Regions from separate parts of the Methylobacterium sp. ME121 genome, predicted to be linked through region 1. Evidence: predicted binding sites of a transcription regulator. Region 1 holds the regulator's gene; each other region holds the start of a gene.
What was found. Region 1 encodes PhoB, which activates phosphate uptake and scavenging genes when phosphate is short. Its sites were predicted from a motif close to TGTCATNNANCTGTCAT; they were not measured.
Positions count from the first base shown of each region.

Region 2: a site for PhoB is predicted at 3,482-3,498, ahead of ME121_RS13875 (Orn/Lys/Arg family decarboxylase). Genes of this name have one in related genera too.
Region 3: a site for PhoB is predicted at 4,381-4,397, ahead of ME121_RS26940 (inorganic phosphate transporter). Genes of this name have one in related genera too.

Region 1 covers NZ_BBUX01000024.1:50,078-56,152, forward strand. The annotation lists gene pstC (phosphate ABC transporter permease subunit PstC) at 1-969, shown strand, start outside; gene pstA (phosphate ABC transporter permease PstA) at 982-1,872, shown strand; gene pstB (phosphate ABC transporter ATP-binding protein PstB) at 1,895-2,710, shown strand; gene phoU (phosphate signaling complex protein PhoU) at 2,819-3,538, shown strand; gene phoB (phosphate regulon transcriptional regulator PhoB) at 3,660-4,355, shown strand; gene ME121_RS16550 (protein-disulfide reductase DsbD family protein) at 4,435-6,075, opposite strand, start outside.
Region 2 covers NZ_BBUX01000018.1:6,128-12,202, reverse strand. The annotation lists gene ME121_RS13885 (YceI family protein) at 1-438, shown strand, start outside; gene ME121_RS13880 (GNAT family N-acetyltransferase) at 510-1,088, opposite strand; gene ME121_RS13875 (Orn/Lys/Arg family decarboxylase) at 1,088-3,433, opposite strand; gene ME121_RS13870 (hydroxyacid dehydrogenase) at 3,755-4,735, opposite strand; gene ME121_RS13865 (TonB-dependent receptor) at 5,237-6,075, shown strand, end outside.
Region 3 covers NZ_BBUX01000068.1:15,719-21,793, reverse strand. The annotation lists gene phnD (phosphonate ABC transporter substrate-binding protein) at 1-653, opposite strand, end outside; gene phnC (phosphonate ABC transporter ATP-binding protein) at 788-1,636, opposite strand; gene ME121_RS26955 (LbetaH domain-containing protein) at 1,752-2,372, opposite strand; gene ME121_RS26950 (DUF1045 domain-containing protein) at 2,365-3,051, opposite strand; gene ME121_RS26945 (ceramide glucosyltransferase) at 3,077-4,225, opposite strand; gene ME121_RS26940 (inorganic phosphate transporter) at 4,448-6,075, shown strand, end outside.

The DNA.
Region 1 (6,075 bases):
TTGACCGAATCGATCGCCCTCGGCCGAACCCGTACCGCGACCGCGCGGAAGGCGCCGAGCCGGAGCCTCGACACGCTGTTCCGGACCTGCTCGTACGGCGCGGCCCTGCTGGTGCTGCTCGTGCTCGCCGGCATCCTCGGCTCGATCCTGTACGGCGGCTGGCCCGCCTTCCGCGAGTTCGGCTTCGGCTTCCTGACCTCCAGCGCCTGGAACGTCGGGACCGAGCAGTACGGCGCCCTGGTCGCGGTGATCGGGACCGTCGCCTCCGCCTTCCTGGCCCTGCTGATCGGCGTGCCGGTCTCGCTGGGCATCGCGGTCTACCTCACCCAGCTCTGCCCGGGCTGGGCCCGCAAGCCGGTCGCCATGACGATCGAGCTGCTCGCCGCCGTGCCGAGCATCATCTACGGCATGTGGGGCCTGTTCGTGTTCGCGCCGCTCTTCGCGCGCTACGTCCAGATCCCGGTCTCGAACCTCGTGGAGGGCATGCCCATCGTCGGCACGCTGTTCTACGCCCGGGTACCGTCGGGCGTCGGCGTGTTCACCGCCGGGATCATCCTGGCGATCATGATCGTGCCGTTCATCGCCTCGATCGCCCGGGACATGCTCGACCAGATCCCGACCGTGCTGCGCGAGAGCGCCTACGGCATCGGCTGCACCACCTGGGAGGTCGTGCGCCACGTGCTGGTGCCGCAGGCGGCGGTCTCGATCATCGGCGCGATCATGCTCGGCCTCGGCCGGGCGCTCGGCGAGACGATGGCGGTGACCTTCGTGGTCGGCAACGCCAACCGGCTCTCGGCCTCGATCTTCGACCCGAGCTCGACCATCGCGTCGCGCATCGCCAACGAGTTCAACGAGGCGGACGGCCTTCAGCTGAACGCGCTGATGGCCCTGGGCTGCATCCTGTTCGTGATCACCTTCGTGGTGCTCATCATCGCCCGGCTGCTGACGCGCCGCGTCAAGGCCGCCTGAGGAGCACGCGCGATGGTTTCCTCCAGCACGATCGCCCCGGCCGCCCAGCGCCGCCCCGGCCGCGTCCGCCAGGGACGCCGCGTCGCCGACCGGGCCCTGCGCGTCGCCTGCACCGCCGCGACGGTGGTGGGCGCCCTGGTCCTCGGCTCGATCCTGGTGATGCTGATCGTCCAGGGCGTGCGCGGCTTCACGCCCACCCTGTTCACCAACCCGACCCCGGGCCCGGGCTCCGAGGGCGGCGGCATCGCCAACGCGATCCTGGGCAGCCTCGTGCTGACCGGGATCGGCATCCTGATCGCCACACCGGTCGGCGTCATGGCCGGGACCTTCCTCGCCGAGTACGGGCGCGGCTCGAAGCTGGCGGCCCTGATCCGCTTCCTCAACGACGTCCTGCTCTCGGCGCCGTCGATCCTGATCGGCCTGTTCGTCTACACGCTGATGGTGCGGCCGATGGGCACCTACTCGGGCTGGGCCGGCGGCGTGGCGCTCGCGATCATCGCCGTGCCGGTGATCGTGCGCACCACCGAGGACATGCTGCGCCTCGTCCCCGGAACCCTGCGGGAGGCCGGCGCGGCGCTCGGCGCGCCGCCCTCGACGGTGATCATGAGCGTGACCTGGCGGGCGGCCTCGGCCGGCATCGTCACCGGCATCATCCTGGCGCTCGCCCGCATCGCCGGCGAGACCGCGCCGCTGCTGTTCACCGCGCTCAACAACAATTCCTGGTTCTCGGCCAACCTGATGGGCGGCGTCGCGAACCTGCCGGTGATGATCTACCAGTTCGCCCTCTCGCCCTACCCGAACTGGCAGGGCCTCGCCTGGGCGGGCGCGCTCCTGATCACCGCGACCATCCTGGCGCTGTCGATCATCGCGCGCCTCGTGATCAAGCCGCAGGCCTCGCGCTGAGCCCCCTTTCGAGGACACGACGATGAACGCCGCCTCCGCGATCCCGACGGTCGAGCTGAACCGCAACCGCGCCGAAGAGGGCGGCCCCGTGCGGATCGCCGTCAAGGACCTGAACTTCTACTACGGCAGCTTCCACGGGCTGAAGGACGTCAACCTCAACTTCCACGACCGGCAGGTGACGGCGCTGATCGGCCCCTCCGGCTGCGGCAAGTCCACCCTGCTGCGCTGCTTCAACCGGATCTACAGCCTCTACCCGGAGCAGCGCGCGGAGGGCGAGATCCTGCTCGACGGCGAGAACATCCTCAGCCCCTCCGTCGACCTGAACGAGCTGCGCTCGCGCATCGGCATGGTGTTCCAGAAGCCGACGCCGTTCCCGATGTCGATCTACGACAACGTGGCCTTCGGCCTGCGCCTCTACGAGAAGCTGCCGAAATCCGAGCTCGACGGCCGGATCGAGGAATCGCTGCGCAAGGCCGCCCTCTGGGACGAGGTGAAGGACAAGCTCCGGCAGCCGGGGACCGGCCTGTCGGGCGGCCAGCAGCAGCGCCTGTGCATCGCCCGGACGGTGGCGCAGCGTCCGGAGGTGATCCTGTTCGACGAGCCGACCTCGGCCCTCGACCCGATCTCCACCGGCCGCATCGAGGAGCTGATCGAGCAGCTGCGCGACGAGTTCACCATCGTGATCGTCACCCACAACATGCAGCAGGCGGCGCGCATCTCGCAGTTCACCGCCTTCATGTATCTGGGGCAGCTCGTCGAGTTCGGTCCGACCAACCGGATGTTCATGAATCCGACGGAGCGCCGCACGCAGGACTACATCACCGGCCGCTTCGGCTAGTCTGCCGGGCCGCTCCGGTCCCGGGACCGCCGCTCGCGTCTCCGGCGCGTCGGCGGATCCGCAAACCTCCCGGAGGGCCGTCCCCGGGACCCCATCGAAGGATCCGCCATGCCCGGCCATATCGTCACCTCCTACGACACCGACCTGGAGAACCTGCGTCGCTCGATCTCGGAGATGGGCGGCGTCGCCGAGAAGATGACCGCGGAGGCGACCGATGCCCTCGTGCGCCGGGACGACACGCTCGCCCAGGCGGTGATCCTCGCCGACAAGCGCCTCGACGCGCTGCAGCGGGACATCGAGGAGCGCGCCGTGCTGCTGATCGCCCGGCGCCAGCCGCTGGCGATCGACCTGCGCGAGACCATCTCGGCGATCCGCGTCTCCGGCGATCTCGAGCGGATCGGCGACCTCGCCAAGAACGTCGCCAAGCGCGTGGTGGCGATCTCCGACCAGGCTCCGGCCCAGAAGATCGTGCTCGGCGTGCGCCACATGAGCGACCTCGCCGAGGGCCAGCTCAAGGACGTGCTCGACGCCTACGCGAGCCGCGACGTCCAGGCGGCCCACGACGTCTGGGAGCGCGACGGTGAGATCGACGCCCTGTACAATTCCCTGTTCCGCGAGCTCCTGACCTACATGATGGAGGACCCGCGCAACATCTCGTTCTGCACGCATCTGCTGTTCTGCGCCAAGAACGTCGAGCGCATCGGCGACCACACCACCAACATCGCCGAGACGATCCACTACCTCGCCACGGGCGAGACCCTGGCGGGCGACCGGCCGAAGAACGACGCGTCGAACTACGCGACGGTGGACGGACTCCAGGCGCCGTGAGCCCCCGACCCCGGCCTTCCTGCGGGCATGGCCGGGGCCAGTAACCGTGCAGGTTGAGGCCGGGCGGCGCCTCCTGCACCATCCGCGGGACCGCCGGTAGAACGAGTCGTCGAACGTGAGCATGCAAGTCCTGATCGTCGAGGACGAGGAGGCGCTGACCACGCTGCTGCGCTACAACCTGGAGGCCGAGGGCTTCCTGGTGGATTCGGCGGCGCGCGGCGACGACGCCGAGCTGCTCCTGGCGGAGCGGATCCCGGACCTCGTCCTGCTCGACTGGATGCTGCCCGGCCTCTCCGGGATCGAGCTGTGCCGCCGGATCCGGGCGCGCCGGGAGACCGAGCGCCTGCCGGTGATCATGCTCACCGCCCGGGGCGAGGAGGGCGACCGCGTCCGCGGTCTCGGCACGGGCGCCGACGACTACATCGTCAAGCCGTTCTCGGTGCCGGAACTGCTCGCCCGGATCCGCGCGCTGCTGCGCCGGGCCAAGCCCGCCCACGTCTCGGACCGGCTGGCGGCGGGCGATTTGGAGCTCGACCGCACCGGCCACCGCGTCCGTCGCGGCGGCGAGGAGCTGCATCTGGGCCCGACAGAGTTCCGGCTGCTGGAATTCCTGATGCTGGCGCCGGGCCGGGTCTTCTCCCGCGAGCAGCTCCTCGACGGGGTCTGGGGCCACGACGTCTACATCGACGAGCGCACGGTGGACGTGCATGTCGGGCGGCTGCGCAAGGCGCTGAACGGCCCGCGCCAGGCCGACCCGATCCGCACGGTCCGCGGCTCGGGCTACGCCTTCGACGAGACCTTCTCGCTCGAGGCCTGAGGAGGCCCCATGGACTGCCGGAGCGACAGATCGCTCCGGCGCGCCGTCTCTGCTCAGGCGCCCGAGACCGCGGACGGGTTCAGCGCGCCAGCGCCGCGCTCCGTCCCGCGGCGGCCGGCACCGCCTCCAGCGCCGCCAGGACCGTCCCCTCGGTCAGGATCTGCGGGAGCACCTGGGGCTCCCCCGTCCCGGTGTAGAGCAGGTAGAGCGGGACGCCGCTGCGCCCGTGCTTCTCCAGGAGGCGGGTGATCTCGGGGTTCTGGTTGGTCCAGTCGCCCTTCATGTAAGTCACGCCGCGCTCGGCCATCGCGGACCGCACCGCCCTGGTGTTGAGCGAGGTCGCCTCGTTGACCGCGCAGGTGATGCACCAGGCGGCGGTCATGTCGACGAAGACGGGGCGGTGCGCGTCGAGAAGGGCGTCGAGGCGCGCCTGCGTGAACGGCTCGACCCCGTCGGCGGCGGCCTGCGCCGCCGGCGCGGCGCTGCTCCGGGGCAGGGTGACGGCGAGGGAGGCGACCGCGATCAGCGCCAGCGCCGCGGCGGCCTGCGCGATCCGACCCGTCCGCGGCGCGGCGGCGCGGCCGTGCTCCCAGGCCCAGGCGGCGAAGCCCACGAGCACGAGGCCGATCAGCGCCGCCAGCTGCCCGCGCGGGTCGACCTGCTGCGCCAGCACCCAGATCAGCCACGCGACGGTGGCGTAGACCGGGAAGGCCAGCACCTGCTTGAGGGTCTCCATCCAGGCGCCCGGCCGCGGCAGTGCCCGCAGGGCCGGCGGCCAGAGGGTCAGGAGCAGGAAGGGCAGGGCGAGGCCGAGGCCGAGGCTGGCGAAGACGGCGAGCGCCACGCCGGCGCTCTGGGTCAGCGCGAAGCCCACCGCCGAGCCCATGAACGGCGCCGTGCAGGGCGTCGCCACCAGGGTGGCGAGCACGCCCGTGAAGAACGAGCCGCTCAGGCCGGCGCGCCGGGTGAGGCCGTCGCCGAGGCCGGCGAGCCGCCCGCCGACATGGACCGCGCCGGAGAGACTCAGGCCCATCGCGAACAGCAGGTAGGCGAGCCCCGCGACCACGGCGGGCGATTGCAGCTGGAACCCCCAGCCGATCGCGGCCCCGCCGCTCTTCAGGCCGATCAGCGCGGCGGCGAGCGCCAGGAAGCTCGCCAGGACGCCGGCCGTGTAGGCGAGGCCGTGGAGCCGCAGCCGGGCCGGCCCCTCGCCCGCGTGCCGCACGAGGCTCAGGACCTTGATCGACAGGACCGGGAAGACGCAGGGCATCAGGTTGAGGATCAGGCCGCCGAGGAAGGCGAAGGCCGCGGCGGTCGCGAGGGTCAGCGCGTCGAAGTCGGAGGTTGCCGGCGCGGTCGAGGCCGGGTTCGGCGCGGTCGGGGCCGGCGCCGCGGCGGCCGGGAGCACCGGCTCGTCGCCGTACGCGAAGGCGAGCCGGCGGGTCCCGGCGGCGTCGACCTCGTCGACCGTCAGGACGCCGGGCAGCGCGGTGGGCACCGGATCGGTCGGGCTGCTCCGCGCGAGGGTCAGGTGCAGGCCGGTCTCGTCGACGGTCATCACCTGGGCGGCGGCGTTGTCGATCGCGGTCTCGGCGTAGGGGAAGTACGCGGCGTTGCGGAGCGCCTCGGGCTTGAGACCGGTCGCGGCGAAATCGAGGCGCAGGGTGTCGCCCTGGCTCGACAGGCGCAGGGGCCAGAGCGCCGGCACGGGCAGCGCGGC
Region 2 (6,075 bases), on a different contig from region 1:
GGGCGGTTCGAGCGGTTCAAGGCCGACATCGATCTCGACCCCGCCAAGCCCGAGGCGGGGCACGCGCTCGTGCTGGTCGACCTCGCCAGCGCCCGGACCGGCGACGTCCAGCGCGACGAGGCCCTGCCGCAGAAGGACTGGTTCGACGTCAAGGCGGGGAGCGAGGCGCGCTTCGAGGCGACCCGCTTCGTCGACAAGGGGCAGGGCGACTACGCGGCGATCGGGACGCTGACGATCCGCGGCACGAGTCGGCCCGTGACGCTGCCGTTCCACCTGACCCTGGCGGGCGACACCGCGCGCGCCGCGGGGCGCGTCGGCCTCGTCCGCACCGAGTTCGGGGTCGGGCAGGGGGCCTGGGCCTCGGGCCAGTGGGTGGCGCTCGACGTCGGAGTCGAGGTCGACATCGTCGCGACGGCGCGGCCGGCAGTCGGACACTGACGCGGGCCGCGCGCGGCGACAGGCGGACGGTCCGAATCCCGCGGGCGCCCGGACTCGTCCCGGCGCGCCCTTTACCCCGGCCGGTCCTCCGAGCCGGTCCCCAGCGCCCGCTGGACCATGACGCTGTCCGACCAGTGGCCGTACTTGAAGCCCACCGCCCGCAGGTAGCCGACCCGCTCGAACCCGCAGGCCTCGTGGAGCCGCAGGGAGGCCGCGTTCTCGGCGTCGATGTAGCCGATCATCTGGCGGTAGCCGCCCGCCGCGCAGGCCTCGATCAGGGCCGGCAGCAGGCGCCGGCCGATCCCGGCATGGAGGTGGTCGGGATGCACGTAGATCGAGTGCTTGAGCGTGTAGCGGTAGGCGGGCCGCTTCCGGAACGGCACCGCGTAGGCGTAGCCCGCCACGGCGCCGTCGCGATCCGCCACGAGGTGCGGCAGGCGCTTCTTGCGCATGGTCTTGCGCCGGCGCTTCAGGTCGTCGGGGAGCAGCCGGTCCTCCTCGGCGACGCCGACGTCGCTGACGCCCCGGCTGATGTGGTGCTCGTAGATCGCCACCATCGCCTCGACATCGGCGTCCGAGGACGGGCGGATGACGATGTCGGGGCAGGACCGGTCCGGGACCGGGCCGGGCGTCTCGACCTCGATCTCCATCAGACCCCCTCCCGCGCCACGTAGGTGTGGAAGCGGATCCGCCCGTCCGGGTCGACCTCGCGGTAGACGCCCTGGATCTCGGCCTCGAAGCCCGGGAACAGGTTGGCGGAGGCCTCGAACATCTTGAAATAATCGAGCATGGGCTTGGCCCTTTCGTCCAGGCGCTCGCCCGGCAGAACCGTGCCGATGCCCGGCGGGTAGACCAGCATCAGCGTGGTGGCGATCCGCCCCTCGGCCTCGGCGATCGGCACGTAGTCGACCGTGTTGCGGGTCAGCAGCTGGGCGGCCTTCTTGGGCGGCATCACCATCTCGGGCAGGTGCTCGGGGGCGAATTGGCGCCGCTGCAGCGCGGAGGTGCCGGCCTCCCGGTGGAAGGCGTGGAACTCGCCGCAGAGGTCGCGCAGGCGCACGCCGCGGTAGCGGTTCGGCCGGCGGTTGACGAATTCCGGCATGGCCTCCTCCAGCGCGACGTTGTCGTCGTGGAGCCGCTTGAAGGCGACGAGGCCCGAGATCAGCGTGCCGGCCTTGGAGGATTCGACCCCCGGGGTCAGCAGGAAGAGCAGCGAGTTCAGGTCGTTCTTCTCGGCGACGATCCGGTTCTCACGCAGGTATTGCGCCACGATCGGCGCCGGCACGCCGTGCTGGGCGTAGGCCCCCGTGTGCCGGTCGAAGCCGGGGGTCAGCACGGTGAGCTTGTTCGGGTCGGTGATGGCGTAGCCCGGCGCCACGTGGCTGAAGCCGTGCCAGCGCGCGCCCGGCTTCAGCTCCCAGTGGCGCGGCGTCGCGGCGAGCTCGTCGGTCGGCACGCTCTCCCACGGCACCTCGGCGCCGTCGGCGTTCACCGTCACGTCCGGCACGAACGGGTCGAAGAACCAGCGCCGGGCGGGATCGCGCTCGTTCTCCTCGAATTCCCGCCGGATCGCCCGGACCTTCTTGCGCCACTCGATCCCGAGGCGGATCGTGTCGTCCCACAGGATCATGCCGGAGCGCCCCTTCATCATCTGGGCGCCGACGTCGAGGGAGGCGAACAGGGGATAGAAGGGTGACGTGGAGGCGTGGACCAGGAAGCTCTCGTTGAGCCGCTTGTGCTCCACCCGCCGGGTCTGGCCGCGGATATGGCCGTCGCGGGTGTGGATCTGCGAGGCCTGGCTGAAGCTCGCGAGCTGCTTGTGGGTCGACTGCGTGGCGACGATGCCGGGCGAGGTCTCGTCGAGGCCCGTCAGCCCCATGGCGAAGCGCCGCGCGTAGAGCGGGTGGAACTTCATGAAGCCCGCCCAGGCCTCGTCGAACAGGATGTAGTCGCAGAGGTGGCCGATCTTCTCCAGGATCTCCTGGGCGTCGTAGATCGTGCCGTCGTAGGTGCACTGCTCGATCACCGCGACGCGGAACGGCCGTTCCCGGCGCCACGCCTCCGGATCGGTCACCAGCGGGTTCCGGCGGATCTTCTCCCGGATCCGGCTTTCGTCGAGAGCTTCGTGGAAGATCGGCCCGATCAGGCCGTACGCGTTCCGATCCGTTTCCAGGAAGATCGGGATGCCGCCGCCCAGGAACAGGGCGCCGTGGTGGGCCGCCTTGTGGTTGTTGCGGTCGAACAGGACGAGGTCGTCCTCCGCCACCAGGGAGGACAGGACGATCTTGTTGGACGCCGAGGTGCCGTTGAGGACGAAGTAGGTCTTCTCCGCCCCGAAGATCTTGGCGGCCTCCTTCTGGGCCTTCAGCGCCGGGCCCTCGTGGGTCAGCAGGTCGCCGAGGTCGAGGACCGAGTTGTCGAGGTCGTCGCGGAAGATCGCCTCGCCGAGGTGCTCCACGAAGATCCGGCCGATGGGGGACCGGTTGTAGAAGATGCCGCCGTTGTGGCCCGGGCAGGTCCAGAGCTGGTTGCCCTTCTCGGCGTAGTCGACGAGCGCGCCGAAGAACGGCGTCTTGAGGGTCTCGGCGTACTGCGTGACCCGGCTGACGAGGCCGCGGGCGATGAATTCCGGCGTCTCCTCGGCGAGGAAGATGTAGCCGTCGATGAAGTCGAGGAGCTCGACCGGGATGTCCTCCAGCCGCTTGCGGCGGACCATGATGACGATCGGCATCTCCAGGCCGCGCCGGCGCATCATGTCGATGAGGGCGGCCGCCTTGCCGTCGAGGCCGCGCTTGCCCCAGTCGACCACGAGGCAGCCGACCGCCGCGTCGGTCTGGACCGCGATGGCCGCGTCCTCGACGCGCCGGGCGCGCACCACCTCGAAGCCGCGCTGCTCCACGGCCGCGACGATCTGGTTGACGCGCGCGCCCTCGAGATCGTCCGGGTCGAAGGCCGGGGCGCACATCAGGACCGTGAAGCGGCGGTGGAAGTCCATGGAGCCCTCTCTGGCCTCGGATGCAGCGGGTGGCTTTCCGGCCCGTCTGCGACGATTGCATGACACGGTGCGCGGCGGGCGGTCGCGGTCCGGACGAAAGGGCGTGATCCGCCGGGGGCGGGGATGTCGGGAGCGCGGCCTTCTCGCCCGCTCCCTCATCCTCAGGTGCTGGAGCGAGGCGGAAGCCTCGAAGGAGGCCTCCAGAGGCCAGCGCGATCCCTGGAGCCTCCCCTCCGAGGCCCGCCGAGGCGGGCACCTCAGGATGAGGCTGTTGGTCGGAGGCCCGTCGCGCGGCCCGCGGCGGTCCCCGGTCTCAGGGTGTCACGGCGCGCGGCGCCGCTCCCAGACATCCGGGTTGACCAGCCCGCCCGGCCGCCGGCCGGCGAGGACGTCGACCACGCGGGTCGCGGCGGTCTCGGCGGTGCGGATCAGGGCCGCGCCGGTGGAGCCGCCGACATGGGGCGTCAGGATCGCCCGAGGCTGGCGGGCCAGCGGGTGGTCGACCGGCAGCGGCTCCTGGGCGAAGACGTCGAGCCCGGCGCCCGCGATCGTGCCGGCCTCCAGCGCCTCCACCAGGGCCGCCTCGTCGATCAGGCCGCCGCGGCTGGTGTTGATCAGGAAGGCCTCCCGCTTCATCCGGGCGAGCTGGTCCCGACCGATCAGGCCGCGGGTGCCCGTTGTCAGCGGCACGTGCAGGGAGACGATGTCGGCCTCCGCCAGGAGCGCGTCGACCGAGGCGGCCCGCAGGGCGCCGGCATTGGCGAAGTCGGCGTCCGGGCGGCTCGGGCCGTAGGCCAGCACCCGCAGCCCCAGGGCGGCGGCGAGCCGGGCGGTCGCCTGCCCGATCGCCCCGAAGCCGACGAGACCCAGCGTCAGCCCGGCGAGCTCGATCAGCCGGGCGGTGAACTTGAAGCTGTCGTCGCCGGTCCGGACCGAGCGGTCGGCCTCCGGCAGGGCCTTGGCCAGGGCGAAGATCAGCGCCAGCGTCTGCTCGGCCACCGAGACGGCGTTCGCGCCGGGCGTGTTGACCACCACGATCCCGGCCGCGGTCGCCTCGGCGGTGGCGACGTGGTCGGTGCCGGTGCCGTGCACGCCGATCACCCGCAGGGCCGGCGCCGCCGCGATGGCGCGTGCCGGGAAGCCGGTGTTGCGGGTGATGACGGCGACGCAGTCGGCGACCTCGCGGGCCAGCGTCTCGGAATCGGTCCCGCTCGCCGAGCGCGGCTCCAGCCCGGCCGCGCGCAACCGGTCGAGGCCCGCCGCGTGGATCGGCTGGACGATGAGGCACGGACCGGTGATCACGGGAAAACCTCTGCACAAGAGGAGGGGTGACGGGCAAGTTTCGCGCCGGGCCCGTCTAGGCGGGGTGGGCAACCCTGGCAACCGGGCGCCCCGGTCCCCGCCGCGGCGACCCGCTCGGACGCGCGATCCACACCCGATCGCGGCCGGGTCGCGCCCCGCCCGGCCCGACGATCCCGGCCGCGCGCCTCGGCCGAGATCCGGCCTCGCCTTCCGCGAAATCGCCGGCTCGACCGTGCGACGATGGCCGAGGCACTGATAAAGATGTCGTTCGGCGTATGAGATCAGTATAGAACGTGTTCAATATCGGTCCTCCAGATTCGCCCCGCGCGCGGCGGCTGTAATTGTAATTACTCCAAATGTATTTTTGACATCTGTAGAGATATTTGCTGCCTTGCTCCGTGATTCGGAGCCTCCGTCGCGACAATGCGGTCCCACGACTTCTCAATACCTGTTTCCGCGCGGACCCGGCGCCGACGGCGCGCGGCCCGGCCGGTTCTCCCGATGGCCGTCCTGCTGGGCTTCGTCGGTTCCGGGCCGCACGCCGCCCGCGCGGAGGAGGCGGGGGCCGGCCGGGATGTCCAGCTCGGCGAACTCTCGGTCGAGGGTGCGGCCGCGCCGCGCGGCCCGATGCCGGCCTATGCCGGCGGTCAGGTGGCGCGGGGCGGGCGCCTCGGTCTGCTGGGCGATACCGAGACGCAGAAGGCACCCTTCAGCATCGCCAGCTACACCGACACGCTCATCCGGGACCGGCAGGCGCGGACTTTGTCCGAGACCCTGGTCCTCGACCCGTCGGTGCGCGCCACCCAGACCACGGGGGCGCCGTTCGACTCCTTCTCCATCCGGGGCTTCCCGGCCAACGAGAACACCAGCGGCGAGGTCGCCTTCGACGGGCTCTACGGCATCGCCCCGAGCTTCCGCATCTTCACCGACTACGTGGAGCGCATCGAGGTCCTGAAGGGGCCGTCCGCCGCCCTGACGGGGGTGTCGCCGAACGGCGCGGTCGGCGGCGTGGTCAACATCGTCCCCAAGCGCGCCGGGGCGGACCTGACGCGCGTCACCCTGGATTACGGCTCGTCCGCCTGGGGCGGCAGCCAGGTCGACGTCGCCCGCCGCTGGGGTCCGGGCCGGGAATGGGGCGCCCGCGTCGTCGGCAGCCTGCACGGCGGCGCCACGCCCTTCGACCGCCAGACCGAGACGACCGGCGTCGGGGCCCTGGCCCTCGACTACCAGGGCGACCGGTTCCGCGCGTGGCTCTACCTGCTGGCGCAGACCGACCGCTTCGACGCGCCGCTGCGCCCGTTCCTCCTGCGGGCCGGCGTGCCCGTGCCGCGGGCGCCCGA
Region 3 (6,075 bases), on a different contig from region 1:
TTCTTGAGCATGCCCTTGGCGGCCATGCGGGTGACCATCGTGTCGGTCTCGGAATTCCACAGGTTGGCGGCGGCGTCGGCGGTGCCCTGGGTGAGCGCCAGCACGGCGTTCTCGTGGCTGCCGGCGTAGAAGGTCTTGCCGAAGAACTTCTCCACGTCGTAGCCGGCCCGCTTCAGGAAGAAGCGCGGCGCCTGGTTGCCGGAGGTCGAGTTCGGATCGACCAGGGCGAGGTTCTTGCCCTTCAGATCCTCGACGGTCTTGTAGGGGCTGGAGGCCAGCACGTAGACCACCGAATAGTAGCCCGAGGCGCCGGTCTCGTGCTTCTGGTTGACGATCGGCTCGATCTTCACGCCGGTCATCACGGCCCGCGCGAAGGAGGCCGGCCCGTACCACGCGATCTGGATGTTGCCGGCCCGCTGGCCCTCGATCACGGCGGCGTAGTCGCTCGCCACCCGCAGCTTCACCGGCACGCCGAGCGTCTTGGTCAGGTAGGCGGTGAGCGGCGCCCAGCGGTCGGCGGTGCCCGAGGCGTTCTCCGCCGGGATCACGCCGAGCGTCAGCTCCGGATACTGGGCCTTCCAGTCCTGGGCGGCGGCCGGCAGGCCGAGGAGGGCGAGGGCCGCGGCGGCGGCGAGGGTGCGTCGGGTGATCATCGGGTCGTCCTTCGTGGCGGCGTCGGCGAGGTTCGGCCGGCCAAGGGCCGGTCGGGCGTTTCCAGAGCGGTGCTCGTTGGCAGTGCTCGTTGGCAGTGCTCGTTGGCGGTGTTCGTTGGGGCCCGGGGCCCGGATCAGGCGCCGAGGGCGGCCTCGCGGACCGGCCGGGCCGGCACGAGACCGGGCCGGCCCGGCATCGCGGCCCGCTGCTCCGCCTCGCGCTGCGCGGAATCGTCCAGCACCTCGCCGGCCTCCAGGCCGTAGAGGCGGCGCGCCACGTCCTCGGTCAGGTCGAAGGGGCCGCCCTCGAACACGACCCGCCCGGCCGCGAGGCCGACGAGGCGGTCGCAGTAGGCGCGGGCGAGGTCGAGGGAGTGCAGGTTGCACAGCACGGTGATGCCGTAGCGCCGGTTCACCTCGGCCAGCGCGTCCATCACCAAGCGGGTGTTGCGCGGGTCGAGGGAGGCGACCGGCTCGTCGGCGAGCAGGATCTCGGGCTCCTGCACGAGGGCGCGGGCGATGGCGACGCGCTGCTGCTGCCCGCCCGACAGGCCGTCGGCCCGCTGGCCGGCGAACTCGCCCATGTCGAAGCTCTCCAGGGCGGCGAGGGCCATGGCCCGGTCCTCGGCGGACCATTGCCGGAGCAGGGAGCGATAGGTCGGCACGTGGCTGAGGCGCCCCATCAGCACGTTCGTCATCACGTCGAGGCGGCCGACGAGGTTGAACTGCTGGAAGATCATGGCGCAGCGGGTGCGCCATTCCCGCAGGGGACGGCCGCGCAGGGTCGTCACCTCGCGGCCCTCGTGGAGGATGCGCCCCGAACTCGGGTCCGCCAGCCGATTGATGAGGCGCAGGAGCGTCGACTTGCCGGCGCCCGACCGGCCGATCACCCCGACGAAGCTGCCGGGCTCGATCCGGAGCGACACGCCGTCGACGGCGCGCCGGTCGCCGTACTGGCGCGTGAGATCCTCGATAACCAGCATGCAACCATCCGCCGCGGAGTGGCCGCACGTAAACGCCGGTTTCACGACGATTGGATGACGTATTCGGAACGATTATATTTGCCGGCGCAACATCTCGGTTATTTCGATAGCCGACTTAATCTTCGCAGCGCTCCAGGAACGCCTCAATCGGCAGGCCGCGGAAATCCGGCAGCGCCCGGCGCAGGCGCTCGTGGTCCCAGTCCCACCAGGCGAGGCGCATCAGGCGGGCGGCGATCGCCTCGGGGAAGCGGCGCCGGACCGGCCGGGCGGGATTGCCGACGACGATCGTGTAGGGCTCGACGTCGCGGGTGACGATGGCGCCCGCTCCCACCACCGCGCCGGTGCCGATCGTGCGCCCCGGCAGGACGACCGCGCCGTGGCCGATCCAGACATCGTGGCCGATCGCCACCGGGCTCGCCCGGCGCCGGTCGAAGAAGGCGGGCTCGTCCGATTCGTCCGGCCAGTAGGCCCGCGCCCGGTAGGTGAAGTGCGCCTGGGAGGCGCGCTCCATCGGGTGATTGCCGGGATTGATCCGCACGCTGGCGGCGATCGAGCAGAACTTGCCGATCGCGGTGTAGATCACCTCGCCGTCCTCACCGATGTAGGAATAGTCGTCGAGGATTGTCTCGGTGAGCCGGGTGCGGGCGCCGACCTCGGTGTAGCGGCCGAGGCGGCTGTCGACGACCCGGGCGCTCGGATCGAGCGCGGGTTCGAGGCCGAGGGGGCGGTCAACCACGGGCTTCTCCGAAGGGCAGGCGCGCCAGGAGCCGGAACGGCTCCGACCCGTCCTGGATCAGGAGGCTGACGGCGTCGATCCGCAGGGGCTCCGGCCCCGCGGCGCCGTAGGCTTCGGACAGGCGCCGGTGCCAGGAATCGCGATCCGCCTCCGGCAGGGCGTCGGTCAGGGTCATGTGGAAGCGGAAGGCCTCGAACACGTACGGGTAGCCCCAGCGCGCGAGGAGCGCGCGGCCGCGCGCGTCGAGGCGCTCCGGGCGGCGCTTGGCGCGCTCGGCCTCCGTGAGCGGCGCCCGGAACGGGTCCAGGGCGGCGACGCATTCGGCCGCCAGCAGCCCCAGCTCCGGCGGCGGGGCCTCCGGCACCAGGGCGAGGAACGGCCCGAGGGCGGCGACCCGGAGCGGGCCCACCGCCACCGGCGGGTGCGCGGCCGCGAGGTCGCGGGCGGCGGCGACGAGGTCGGCCTCCGCGGCGCCCGGGGCGAGGCGCATCGGCGCCTTGAGGGTGGCGTGGAACCCGTAGACCCGCGCGCCCGCCGTGACCGCCGCGAGATCACCGAGCCCCTCCGGGTGCGCGACCGGCAGCCCGGAGACGTTGTCGGTGCCGAGGACCGCGCGCCCGAACGCTTCGAGGCGGGATCCCGGGGCGGGCAGCCAGTAGAGGGCGTAGCGGCGCGACACGTCAGGGCCTCCGATCGCCGGGCGGTCAGGCCGTCGGCGCGTAGGAGCGCGCGCCGGCGGCCCGCCGGGGGCGCACGTCCATGGCGTTGCCCCGCCACACGATGGCGCTCCGCATCCAGGCGCCGAGCCAGATCGCCGGGATCAGGGCGTCGCGCGCCAGGAAGGCCGCCAGCGTGCGGGGCGAACGGTGCCAACCCGCGCGGACCGCGAGCCGGTGCTCGGCGGCATAGCACAGGGCGGCGAGGCCGGCAGCGCCGGCGAGGCCCGCGAGGCTGCCGGCCCAGAGGGCGACGAGGAGCGCCGGCAGCAGGACGCCGCTGCCGATCTCGGGGGCGAAGAACAGCGGGAAGGTCACGCGGCGCAGGCGCGCCCAGCGCAGCTGCCGCGCCCAGACCTCCCGGAAGCCGCGCGGGCCGAGCGGCTGCTCGAACGGGCTCGCCACGAGGTGGACGCGCTTGCCGGCGGCGCGCACGAGCTTGGTGGCGGCCGCGTCCTCCGCGATCTCGGCGGCGAGCGCCTGGAGCCCGCCCTGCGCCTCTAGGAAGGGCTTGTGCCAGAGCATGCTCTTGCCCTGCGCGAAGCCCAGGCCGAAGGCCTCGGCGGCGTATTGCCAGCGCGCTTGGAGGGTGTTCAGGAAGGCGCACTCCACCTCCGCCATGAAGCTGCCCGGGCGGGCGCCGGCCGGGGTGGAGCAGACGAGGCCGGTATCGTCGCGCCACGCCGCCTGGAGCCGCTGGAGGTAGTCCGGCGGCATGGCCACGTTGGAATCGGCGAGCACCACCCAGTCGTGGGCGGCGGCGCGCCAGCCGCGCAGGCAGTTGTTGAGCTTCGGGTTCGCGCTGACCCGCTCGTCGCCGCGGATCAGGCGGGCCGGCACCTGCGGGTGGGCCTCGATCAGGCGCTCCACCATCGGCACGATCGGGTCGGCCGGGTCGGCCACGCAGAAGATCAGCTCGTAGGCCGGGTAGTCGAGGCGGAAGCTGCGGACGAGCATCTCCTCGCTGTACGCCTCGACCCCGCGCAGCGGCCGGACCAGGGAGACGGGCGCGCCGTCGGGGAATTGCGACGGGCCGTGGTTCCGGCCGAGGCGCCGGGCCGCGACGGCGATGCTGCCGACTTGGACGAGGGCCAGGAGCGCGCCGAGGGACAGGGCCGGCACCGTGGCGTCAATCATGCGGATCCCTCGTGCGATCGGGCGAGCGGTCCGGTCCGCTAGCGGCTCGACCGCGTCAGGCGTGTGACAGCGCCGCCCGGCGCTCCCGGTCCCGGTCACCGACGCGGCGCGTCGCGTCGCGGGCCGTCACGGGCCGTCACGGGCCTGCCGTCGCCCGTCACCCAACCGTCACCGCTCCATCTTAATCCCGGCCCACCACCACGTAGAATTCCGCGAGGGTACATGTCCGATACCGCCGTGATGCCGTCGGGGGCGGTGGGAGGCCGGCGGGCGGGCGGCCCGCGCCTCGACCACGGGACGCATCTCGGCGGCGTGGTCGCGTTCCTCCTCGTCCTGGTGGCGGGCCTCGGCTACGCGGTGGTGAGCCTCGTCGCCGACATGAACGCGGTCGGCGAGGCGCCCCTGGCCTACGGCGCCTTCGCGCTGCTCGGCCTCGCCCTGCTGATCGCCCTCGCCTTCGAGTTCGTGAACGGCTTCCACGACACCGCCAACGCGGTCGCCACGGTGATCTACACCCACTCGATGCCGCCGCTCGTCGCGGTGATCTGGTCGGGTGCCTTCAACTTCCTGGGCGTGATGCTGTCCTCGGGCGCGGTGGCCTACGCGATCGTGACGCTGCTGCCCGTCGAGCTGATCCTCAACGTCGGCTCGCACGCGGGCTACGCGATGATCTTCGCGCTCCTGCTGGCGGCCATCATCTGGAACCTCGGGACCTGGGCCTTCGGGCTGCCGAACTCGTCGTCCCACGCGCTGATCGGCTCGGTGCTCGGCGTCGGCCTCGCCAACCAGCTGATGAACGGCGGCGACGGTACCGCGGGCGTCGACTGGACCCAGGCGCTCAACGTCTTCAAGGCGCTGCTGTTCTCGCCGGTCTGCGGCTTCGTGCTCGCGGCGCTGCTGCTGCTCGCCCTGAAATTCACGGTGCGCCGCAGGGACCTCTACGAGGCGCCCGAGGGCGACGCGCCCCCGCCCCTGTGGATCCGCGGCCTGCTGATCCTCACCTGCACGCTGGTCTCGTTCTTCCACGGCGGCAATGACGGGCAGAAGGGCATGGGCCTGATCATGCTGATCCTGATCGGCGCCGCCCCCACCGCCTACGCGCTCAACCGCACCATGGCGGACGACACGACGCCCGCCTTCGTGCAGGCCTCGACGGCGGCGAGCGCGGTGTTCTCCGCCCGCGCCCCCGGCGCGGCGGTTCCGGACGCCGCCGCCGCGCGCCGGACGGTGACGGAGGCGCTCAAGACCAAGGCGCTGAACACGCCGCCCGTCTACGCGGCCCTGGCGGCGCTCTCCGACGACATCGCCGCCAGCGTCAAGAATTACGGGGCGATCCGGACGGTGCCGGCCGCCCAGACCCAGAACCTGCGCAGCGACATGTATCTCGCCGCCGACGCGGTGCGCGTGCTGCCGAGCGCCGGGGCCGACTTCTCGGAGACCGACAAGGCGGACCTGAAACGCTACGCGGGCCTGCTGAACGACGGCACGCGCTACATCCCGGGCTGGGTGAAGGTCTGCGTCGCCCTGGCGCTGGGTCTCGGCACCATGGTCGGATGGAAGCGCATCGTCGTCACGGTGGGCGAGAAGATCGGCAAGACCCACCTGACCTACGCGCAGGGCGCCTCGGCCGAGATCGTCGCCGCCGGCACGATCGGGCTGGCCGAACTCTACGGCCTGCCGGTCTCGACGACCCACATCCTGTCCTCCGGCGTCGCCGGCACCATGGCGGCCAACGGCTCGGGACTCCAGATGTCCACGGTGCGCAACATGGCGCTCGCCTGGGTCCTGACCCTGCCGGCGGCCATCACCCTCGCGGCCGTGCTGTTCTTCATCCTGCGCCACGTGTTCTG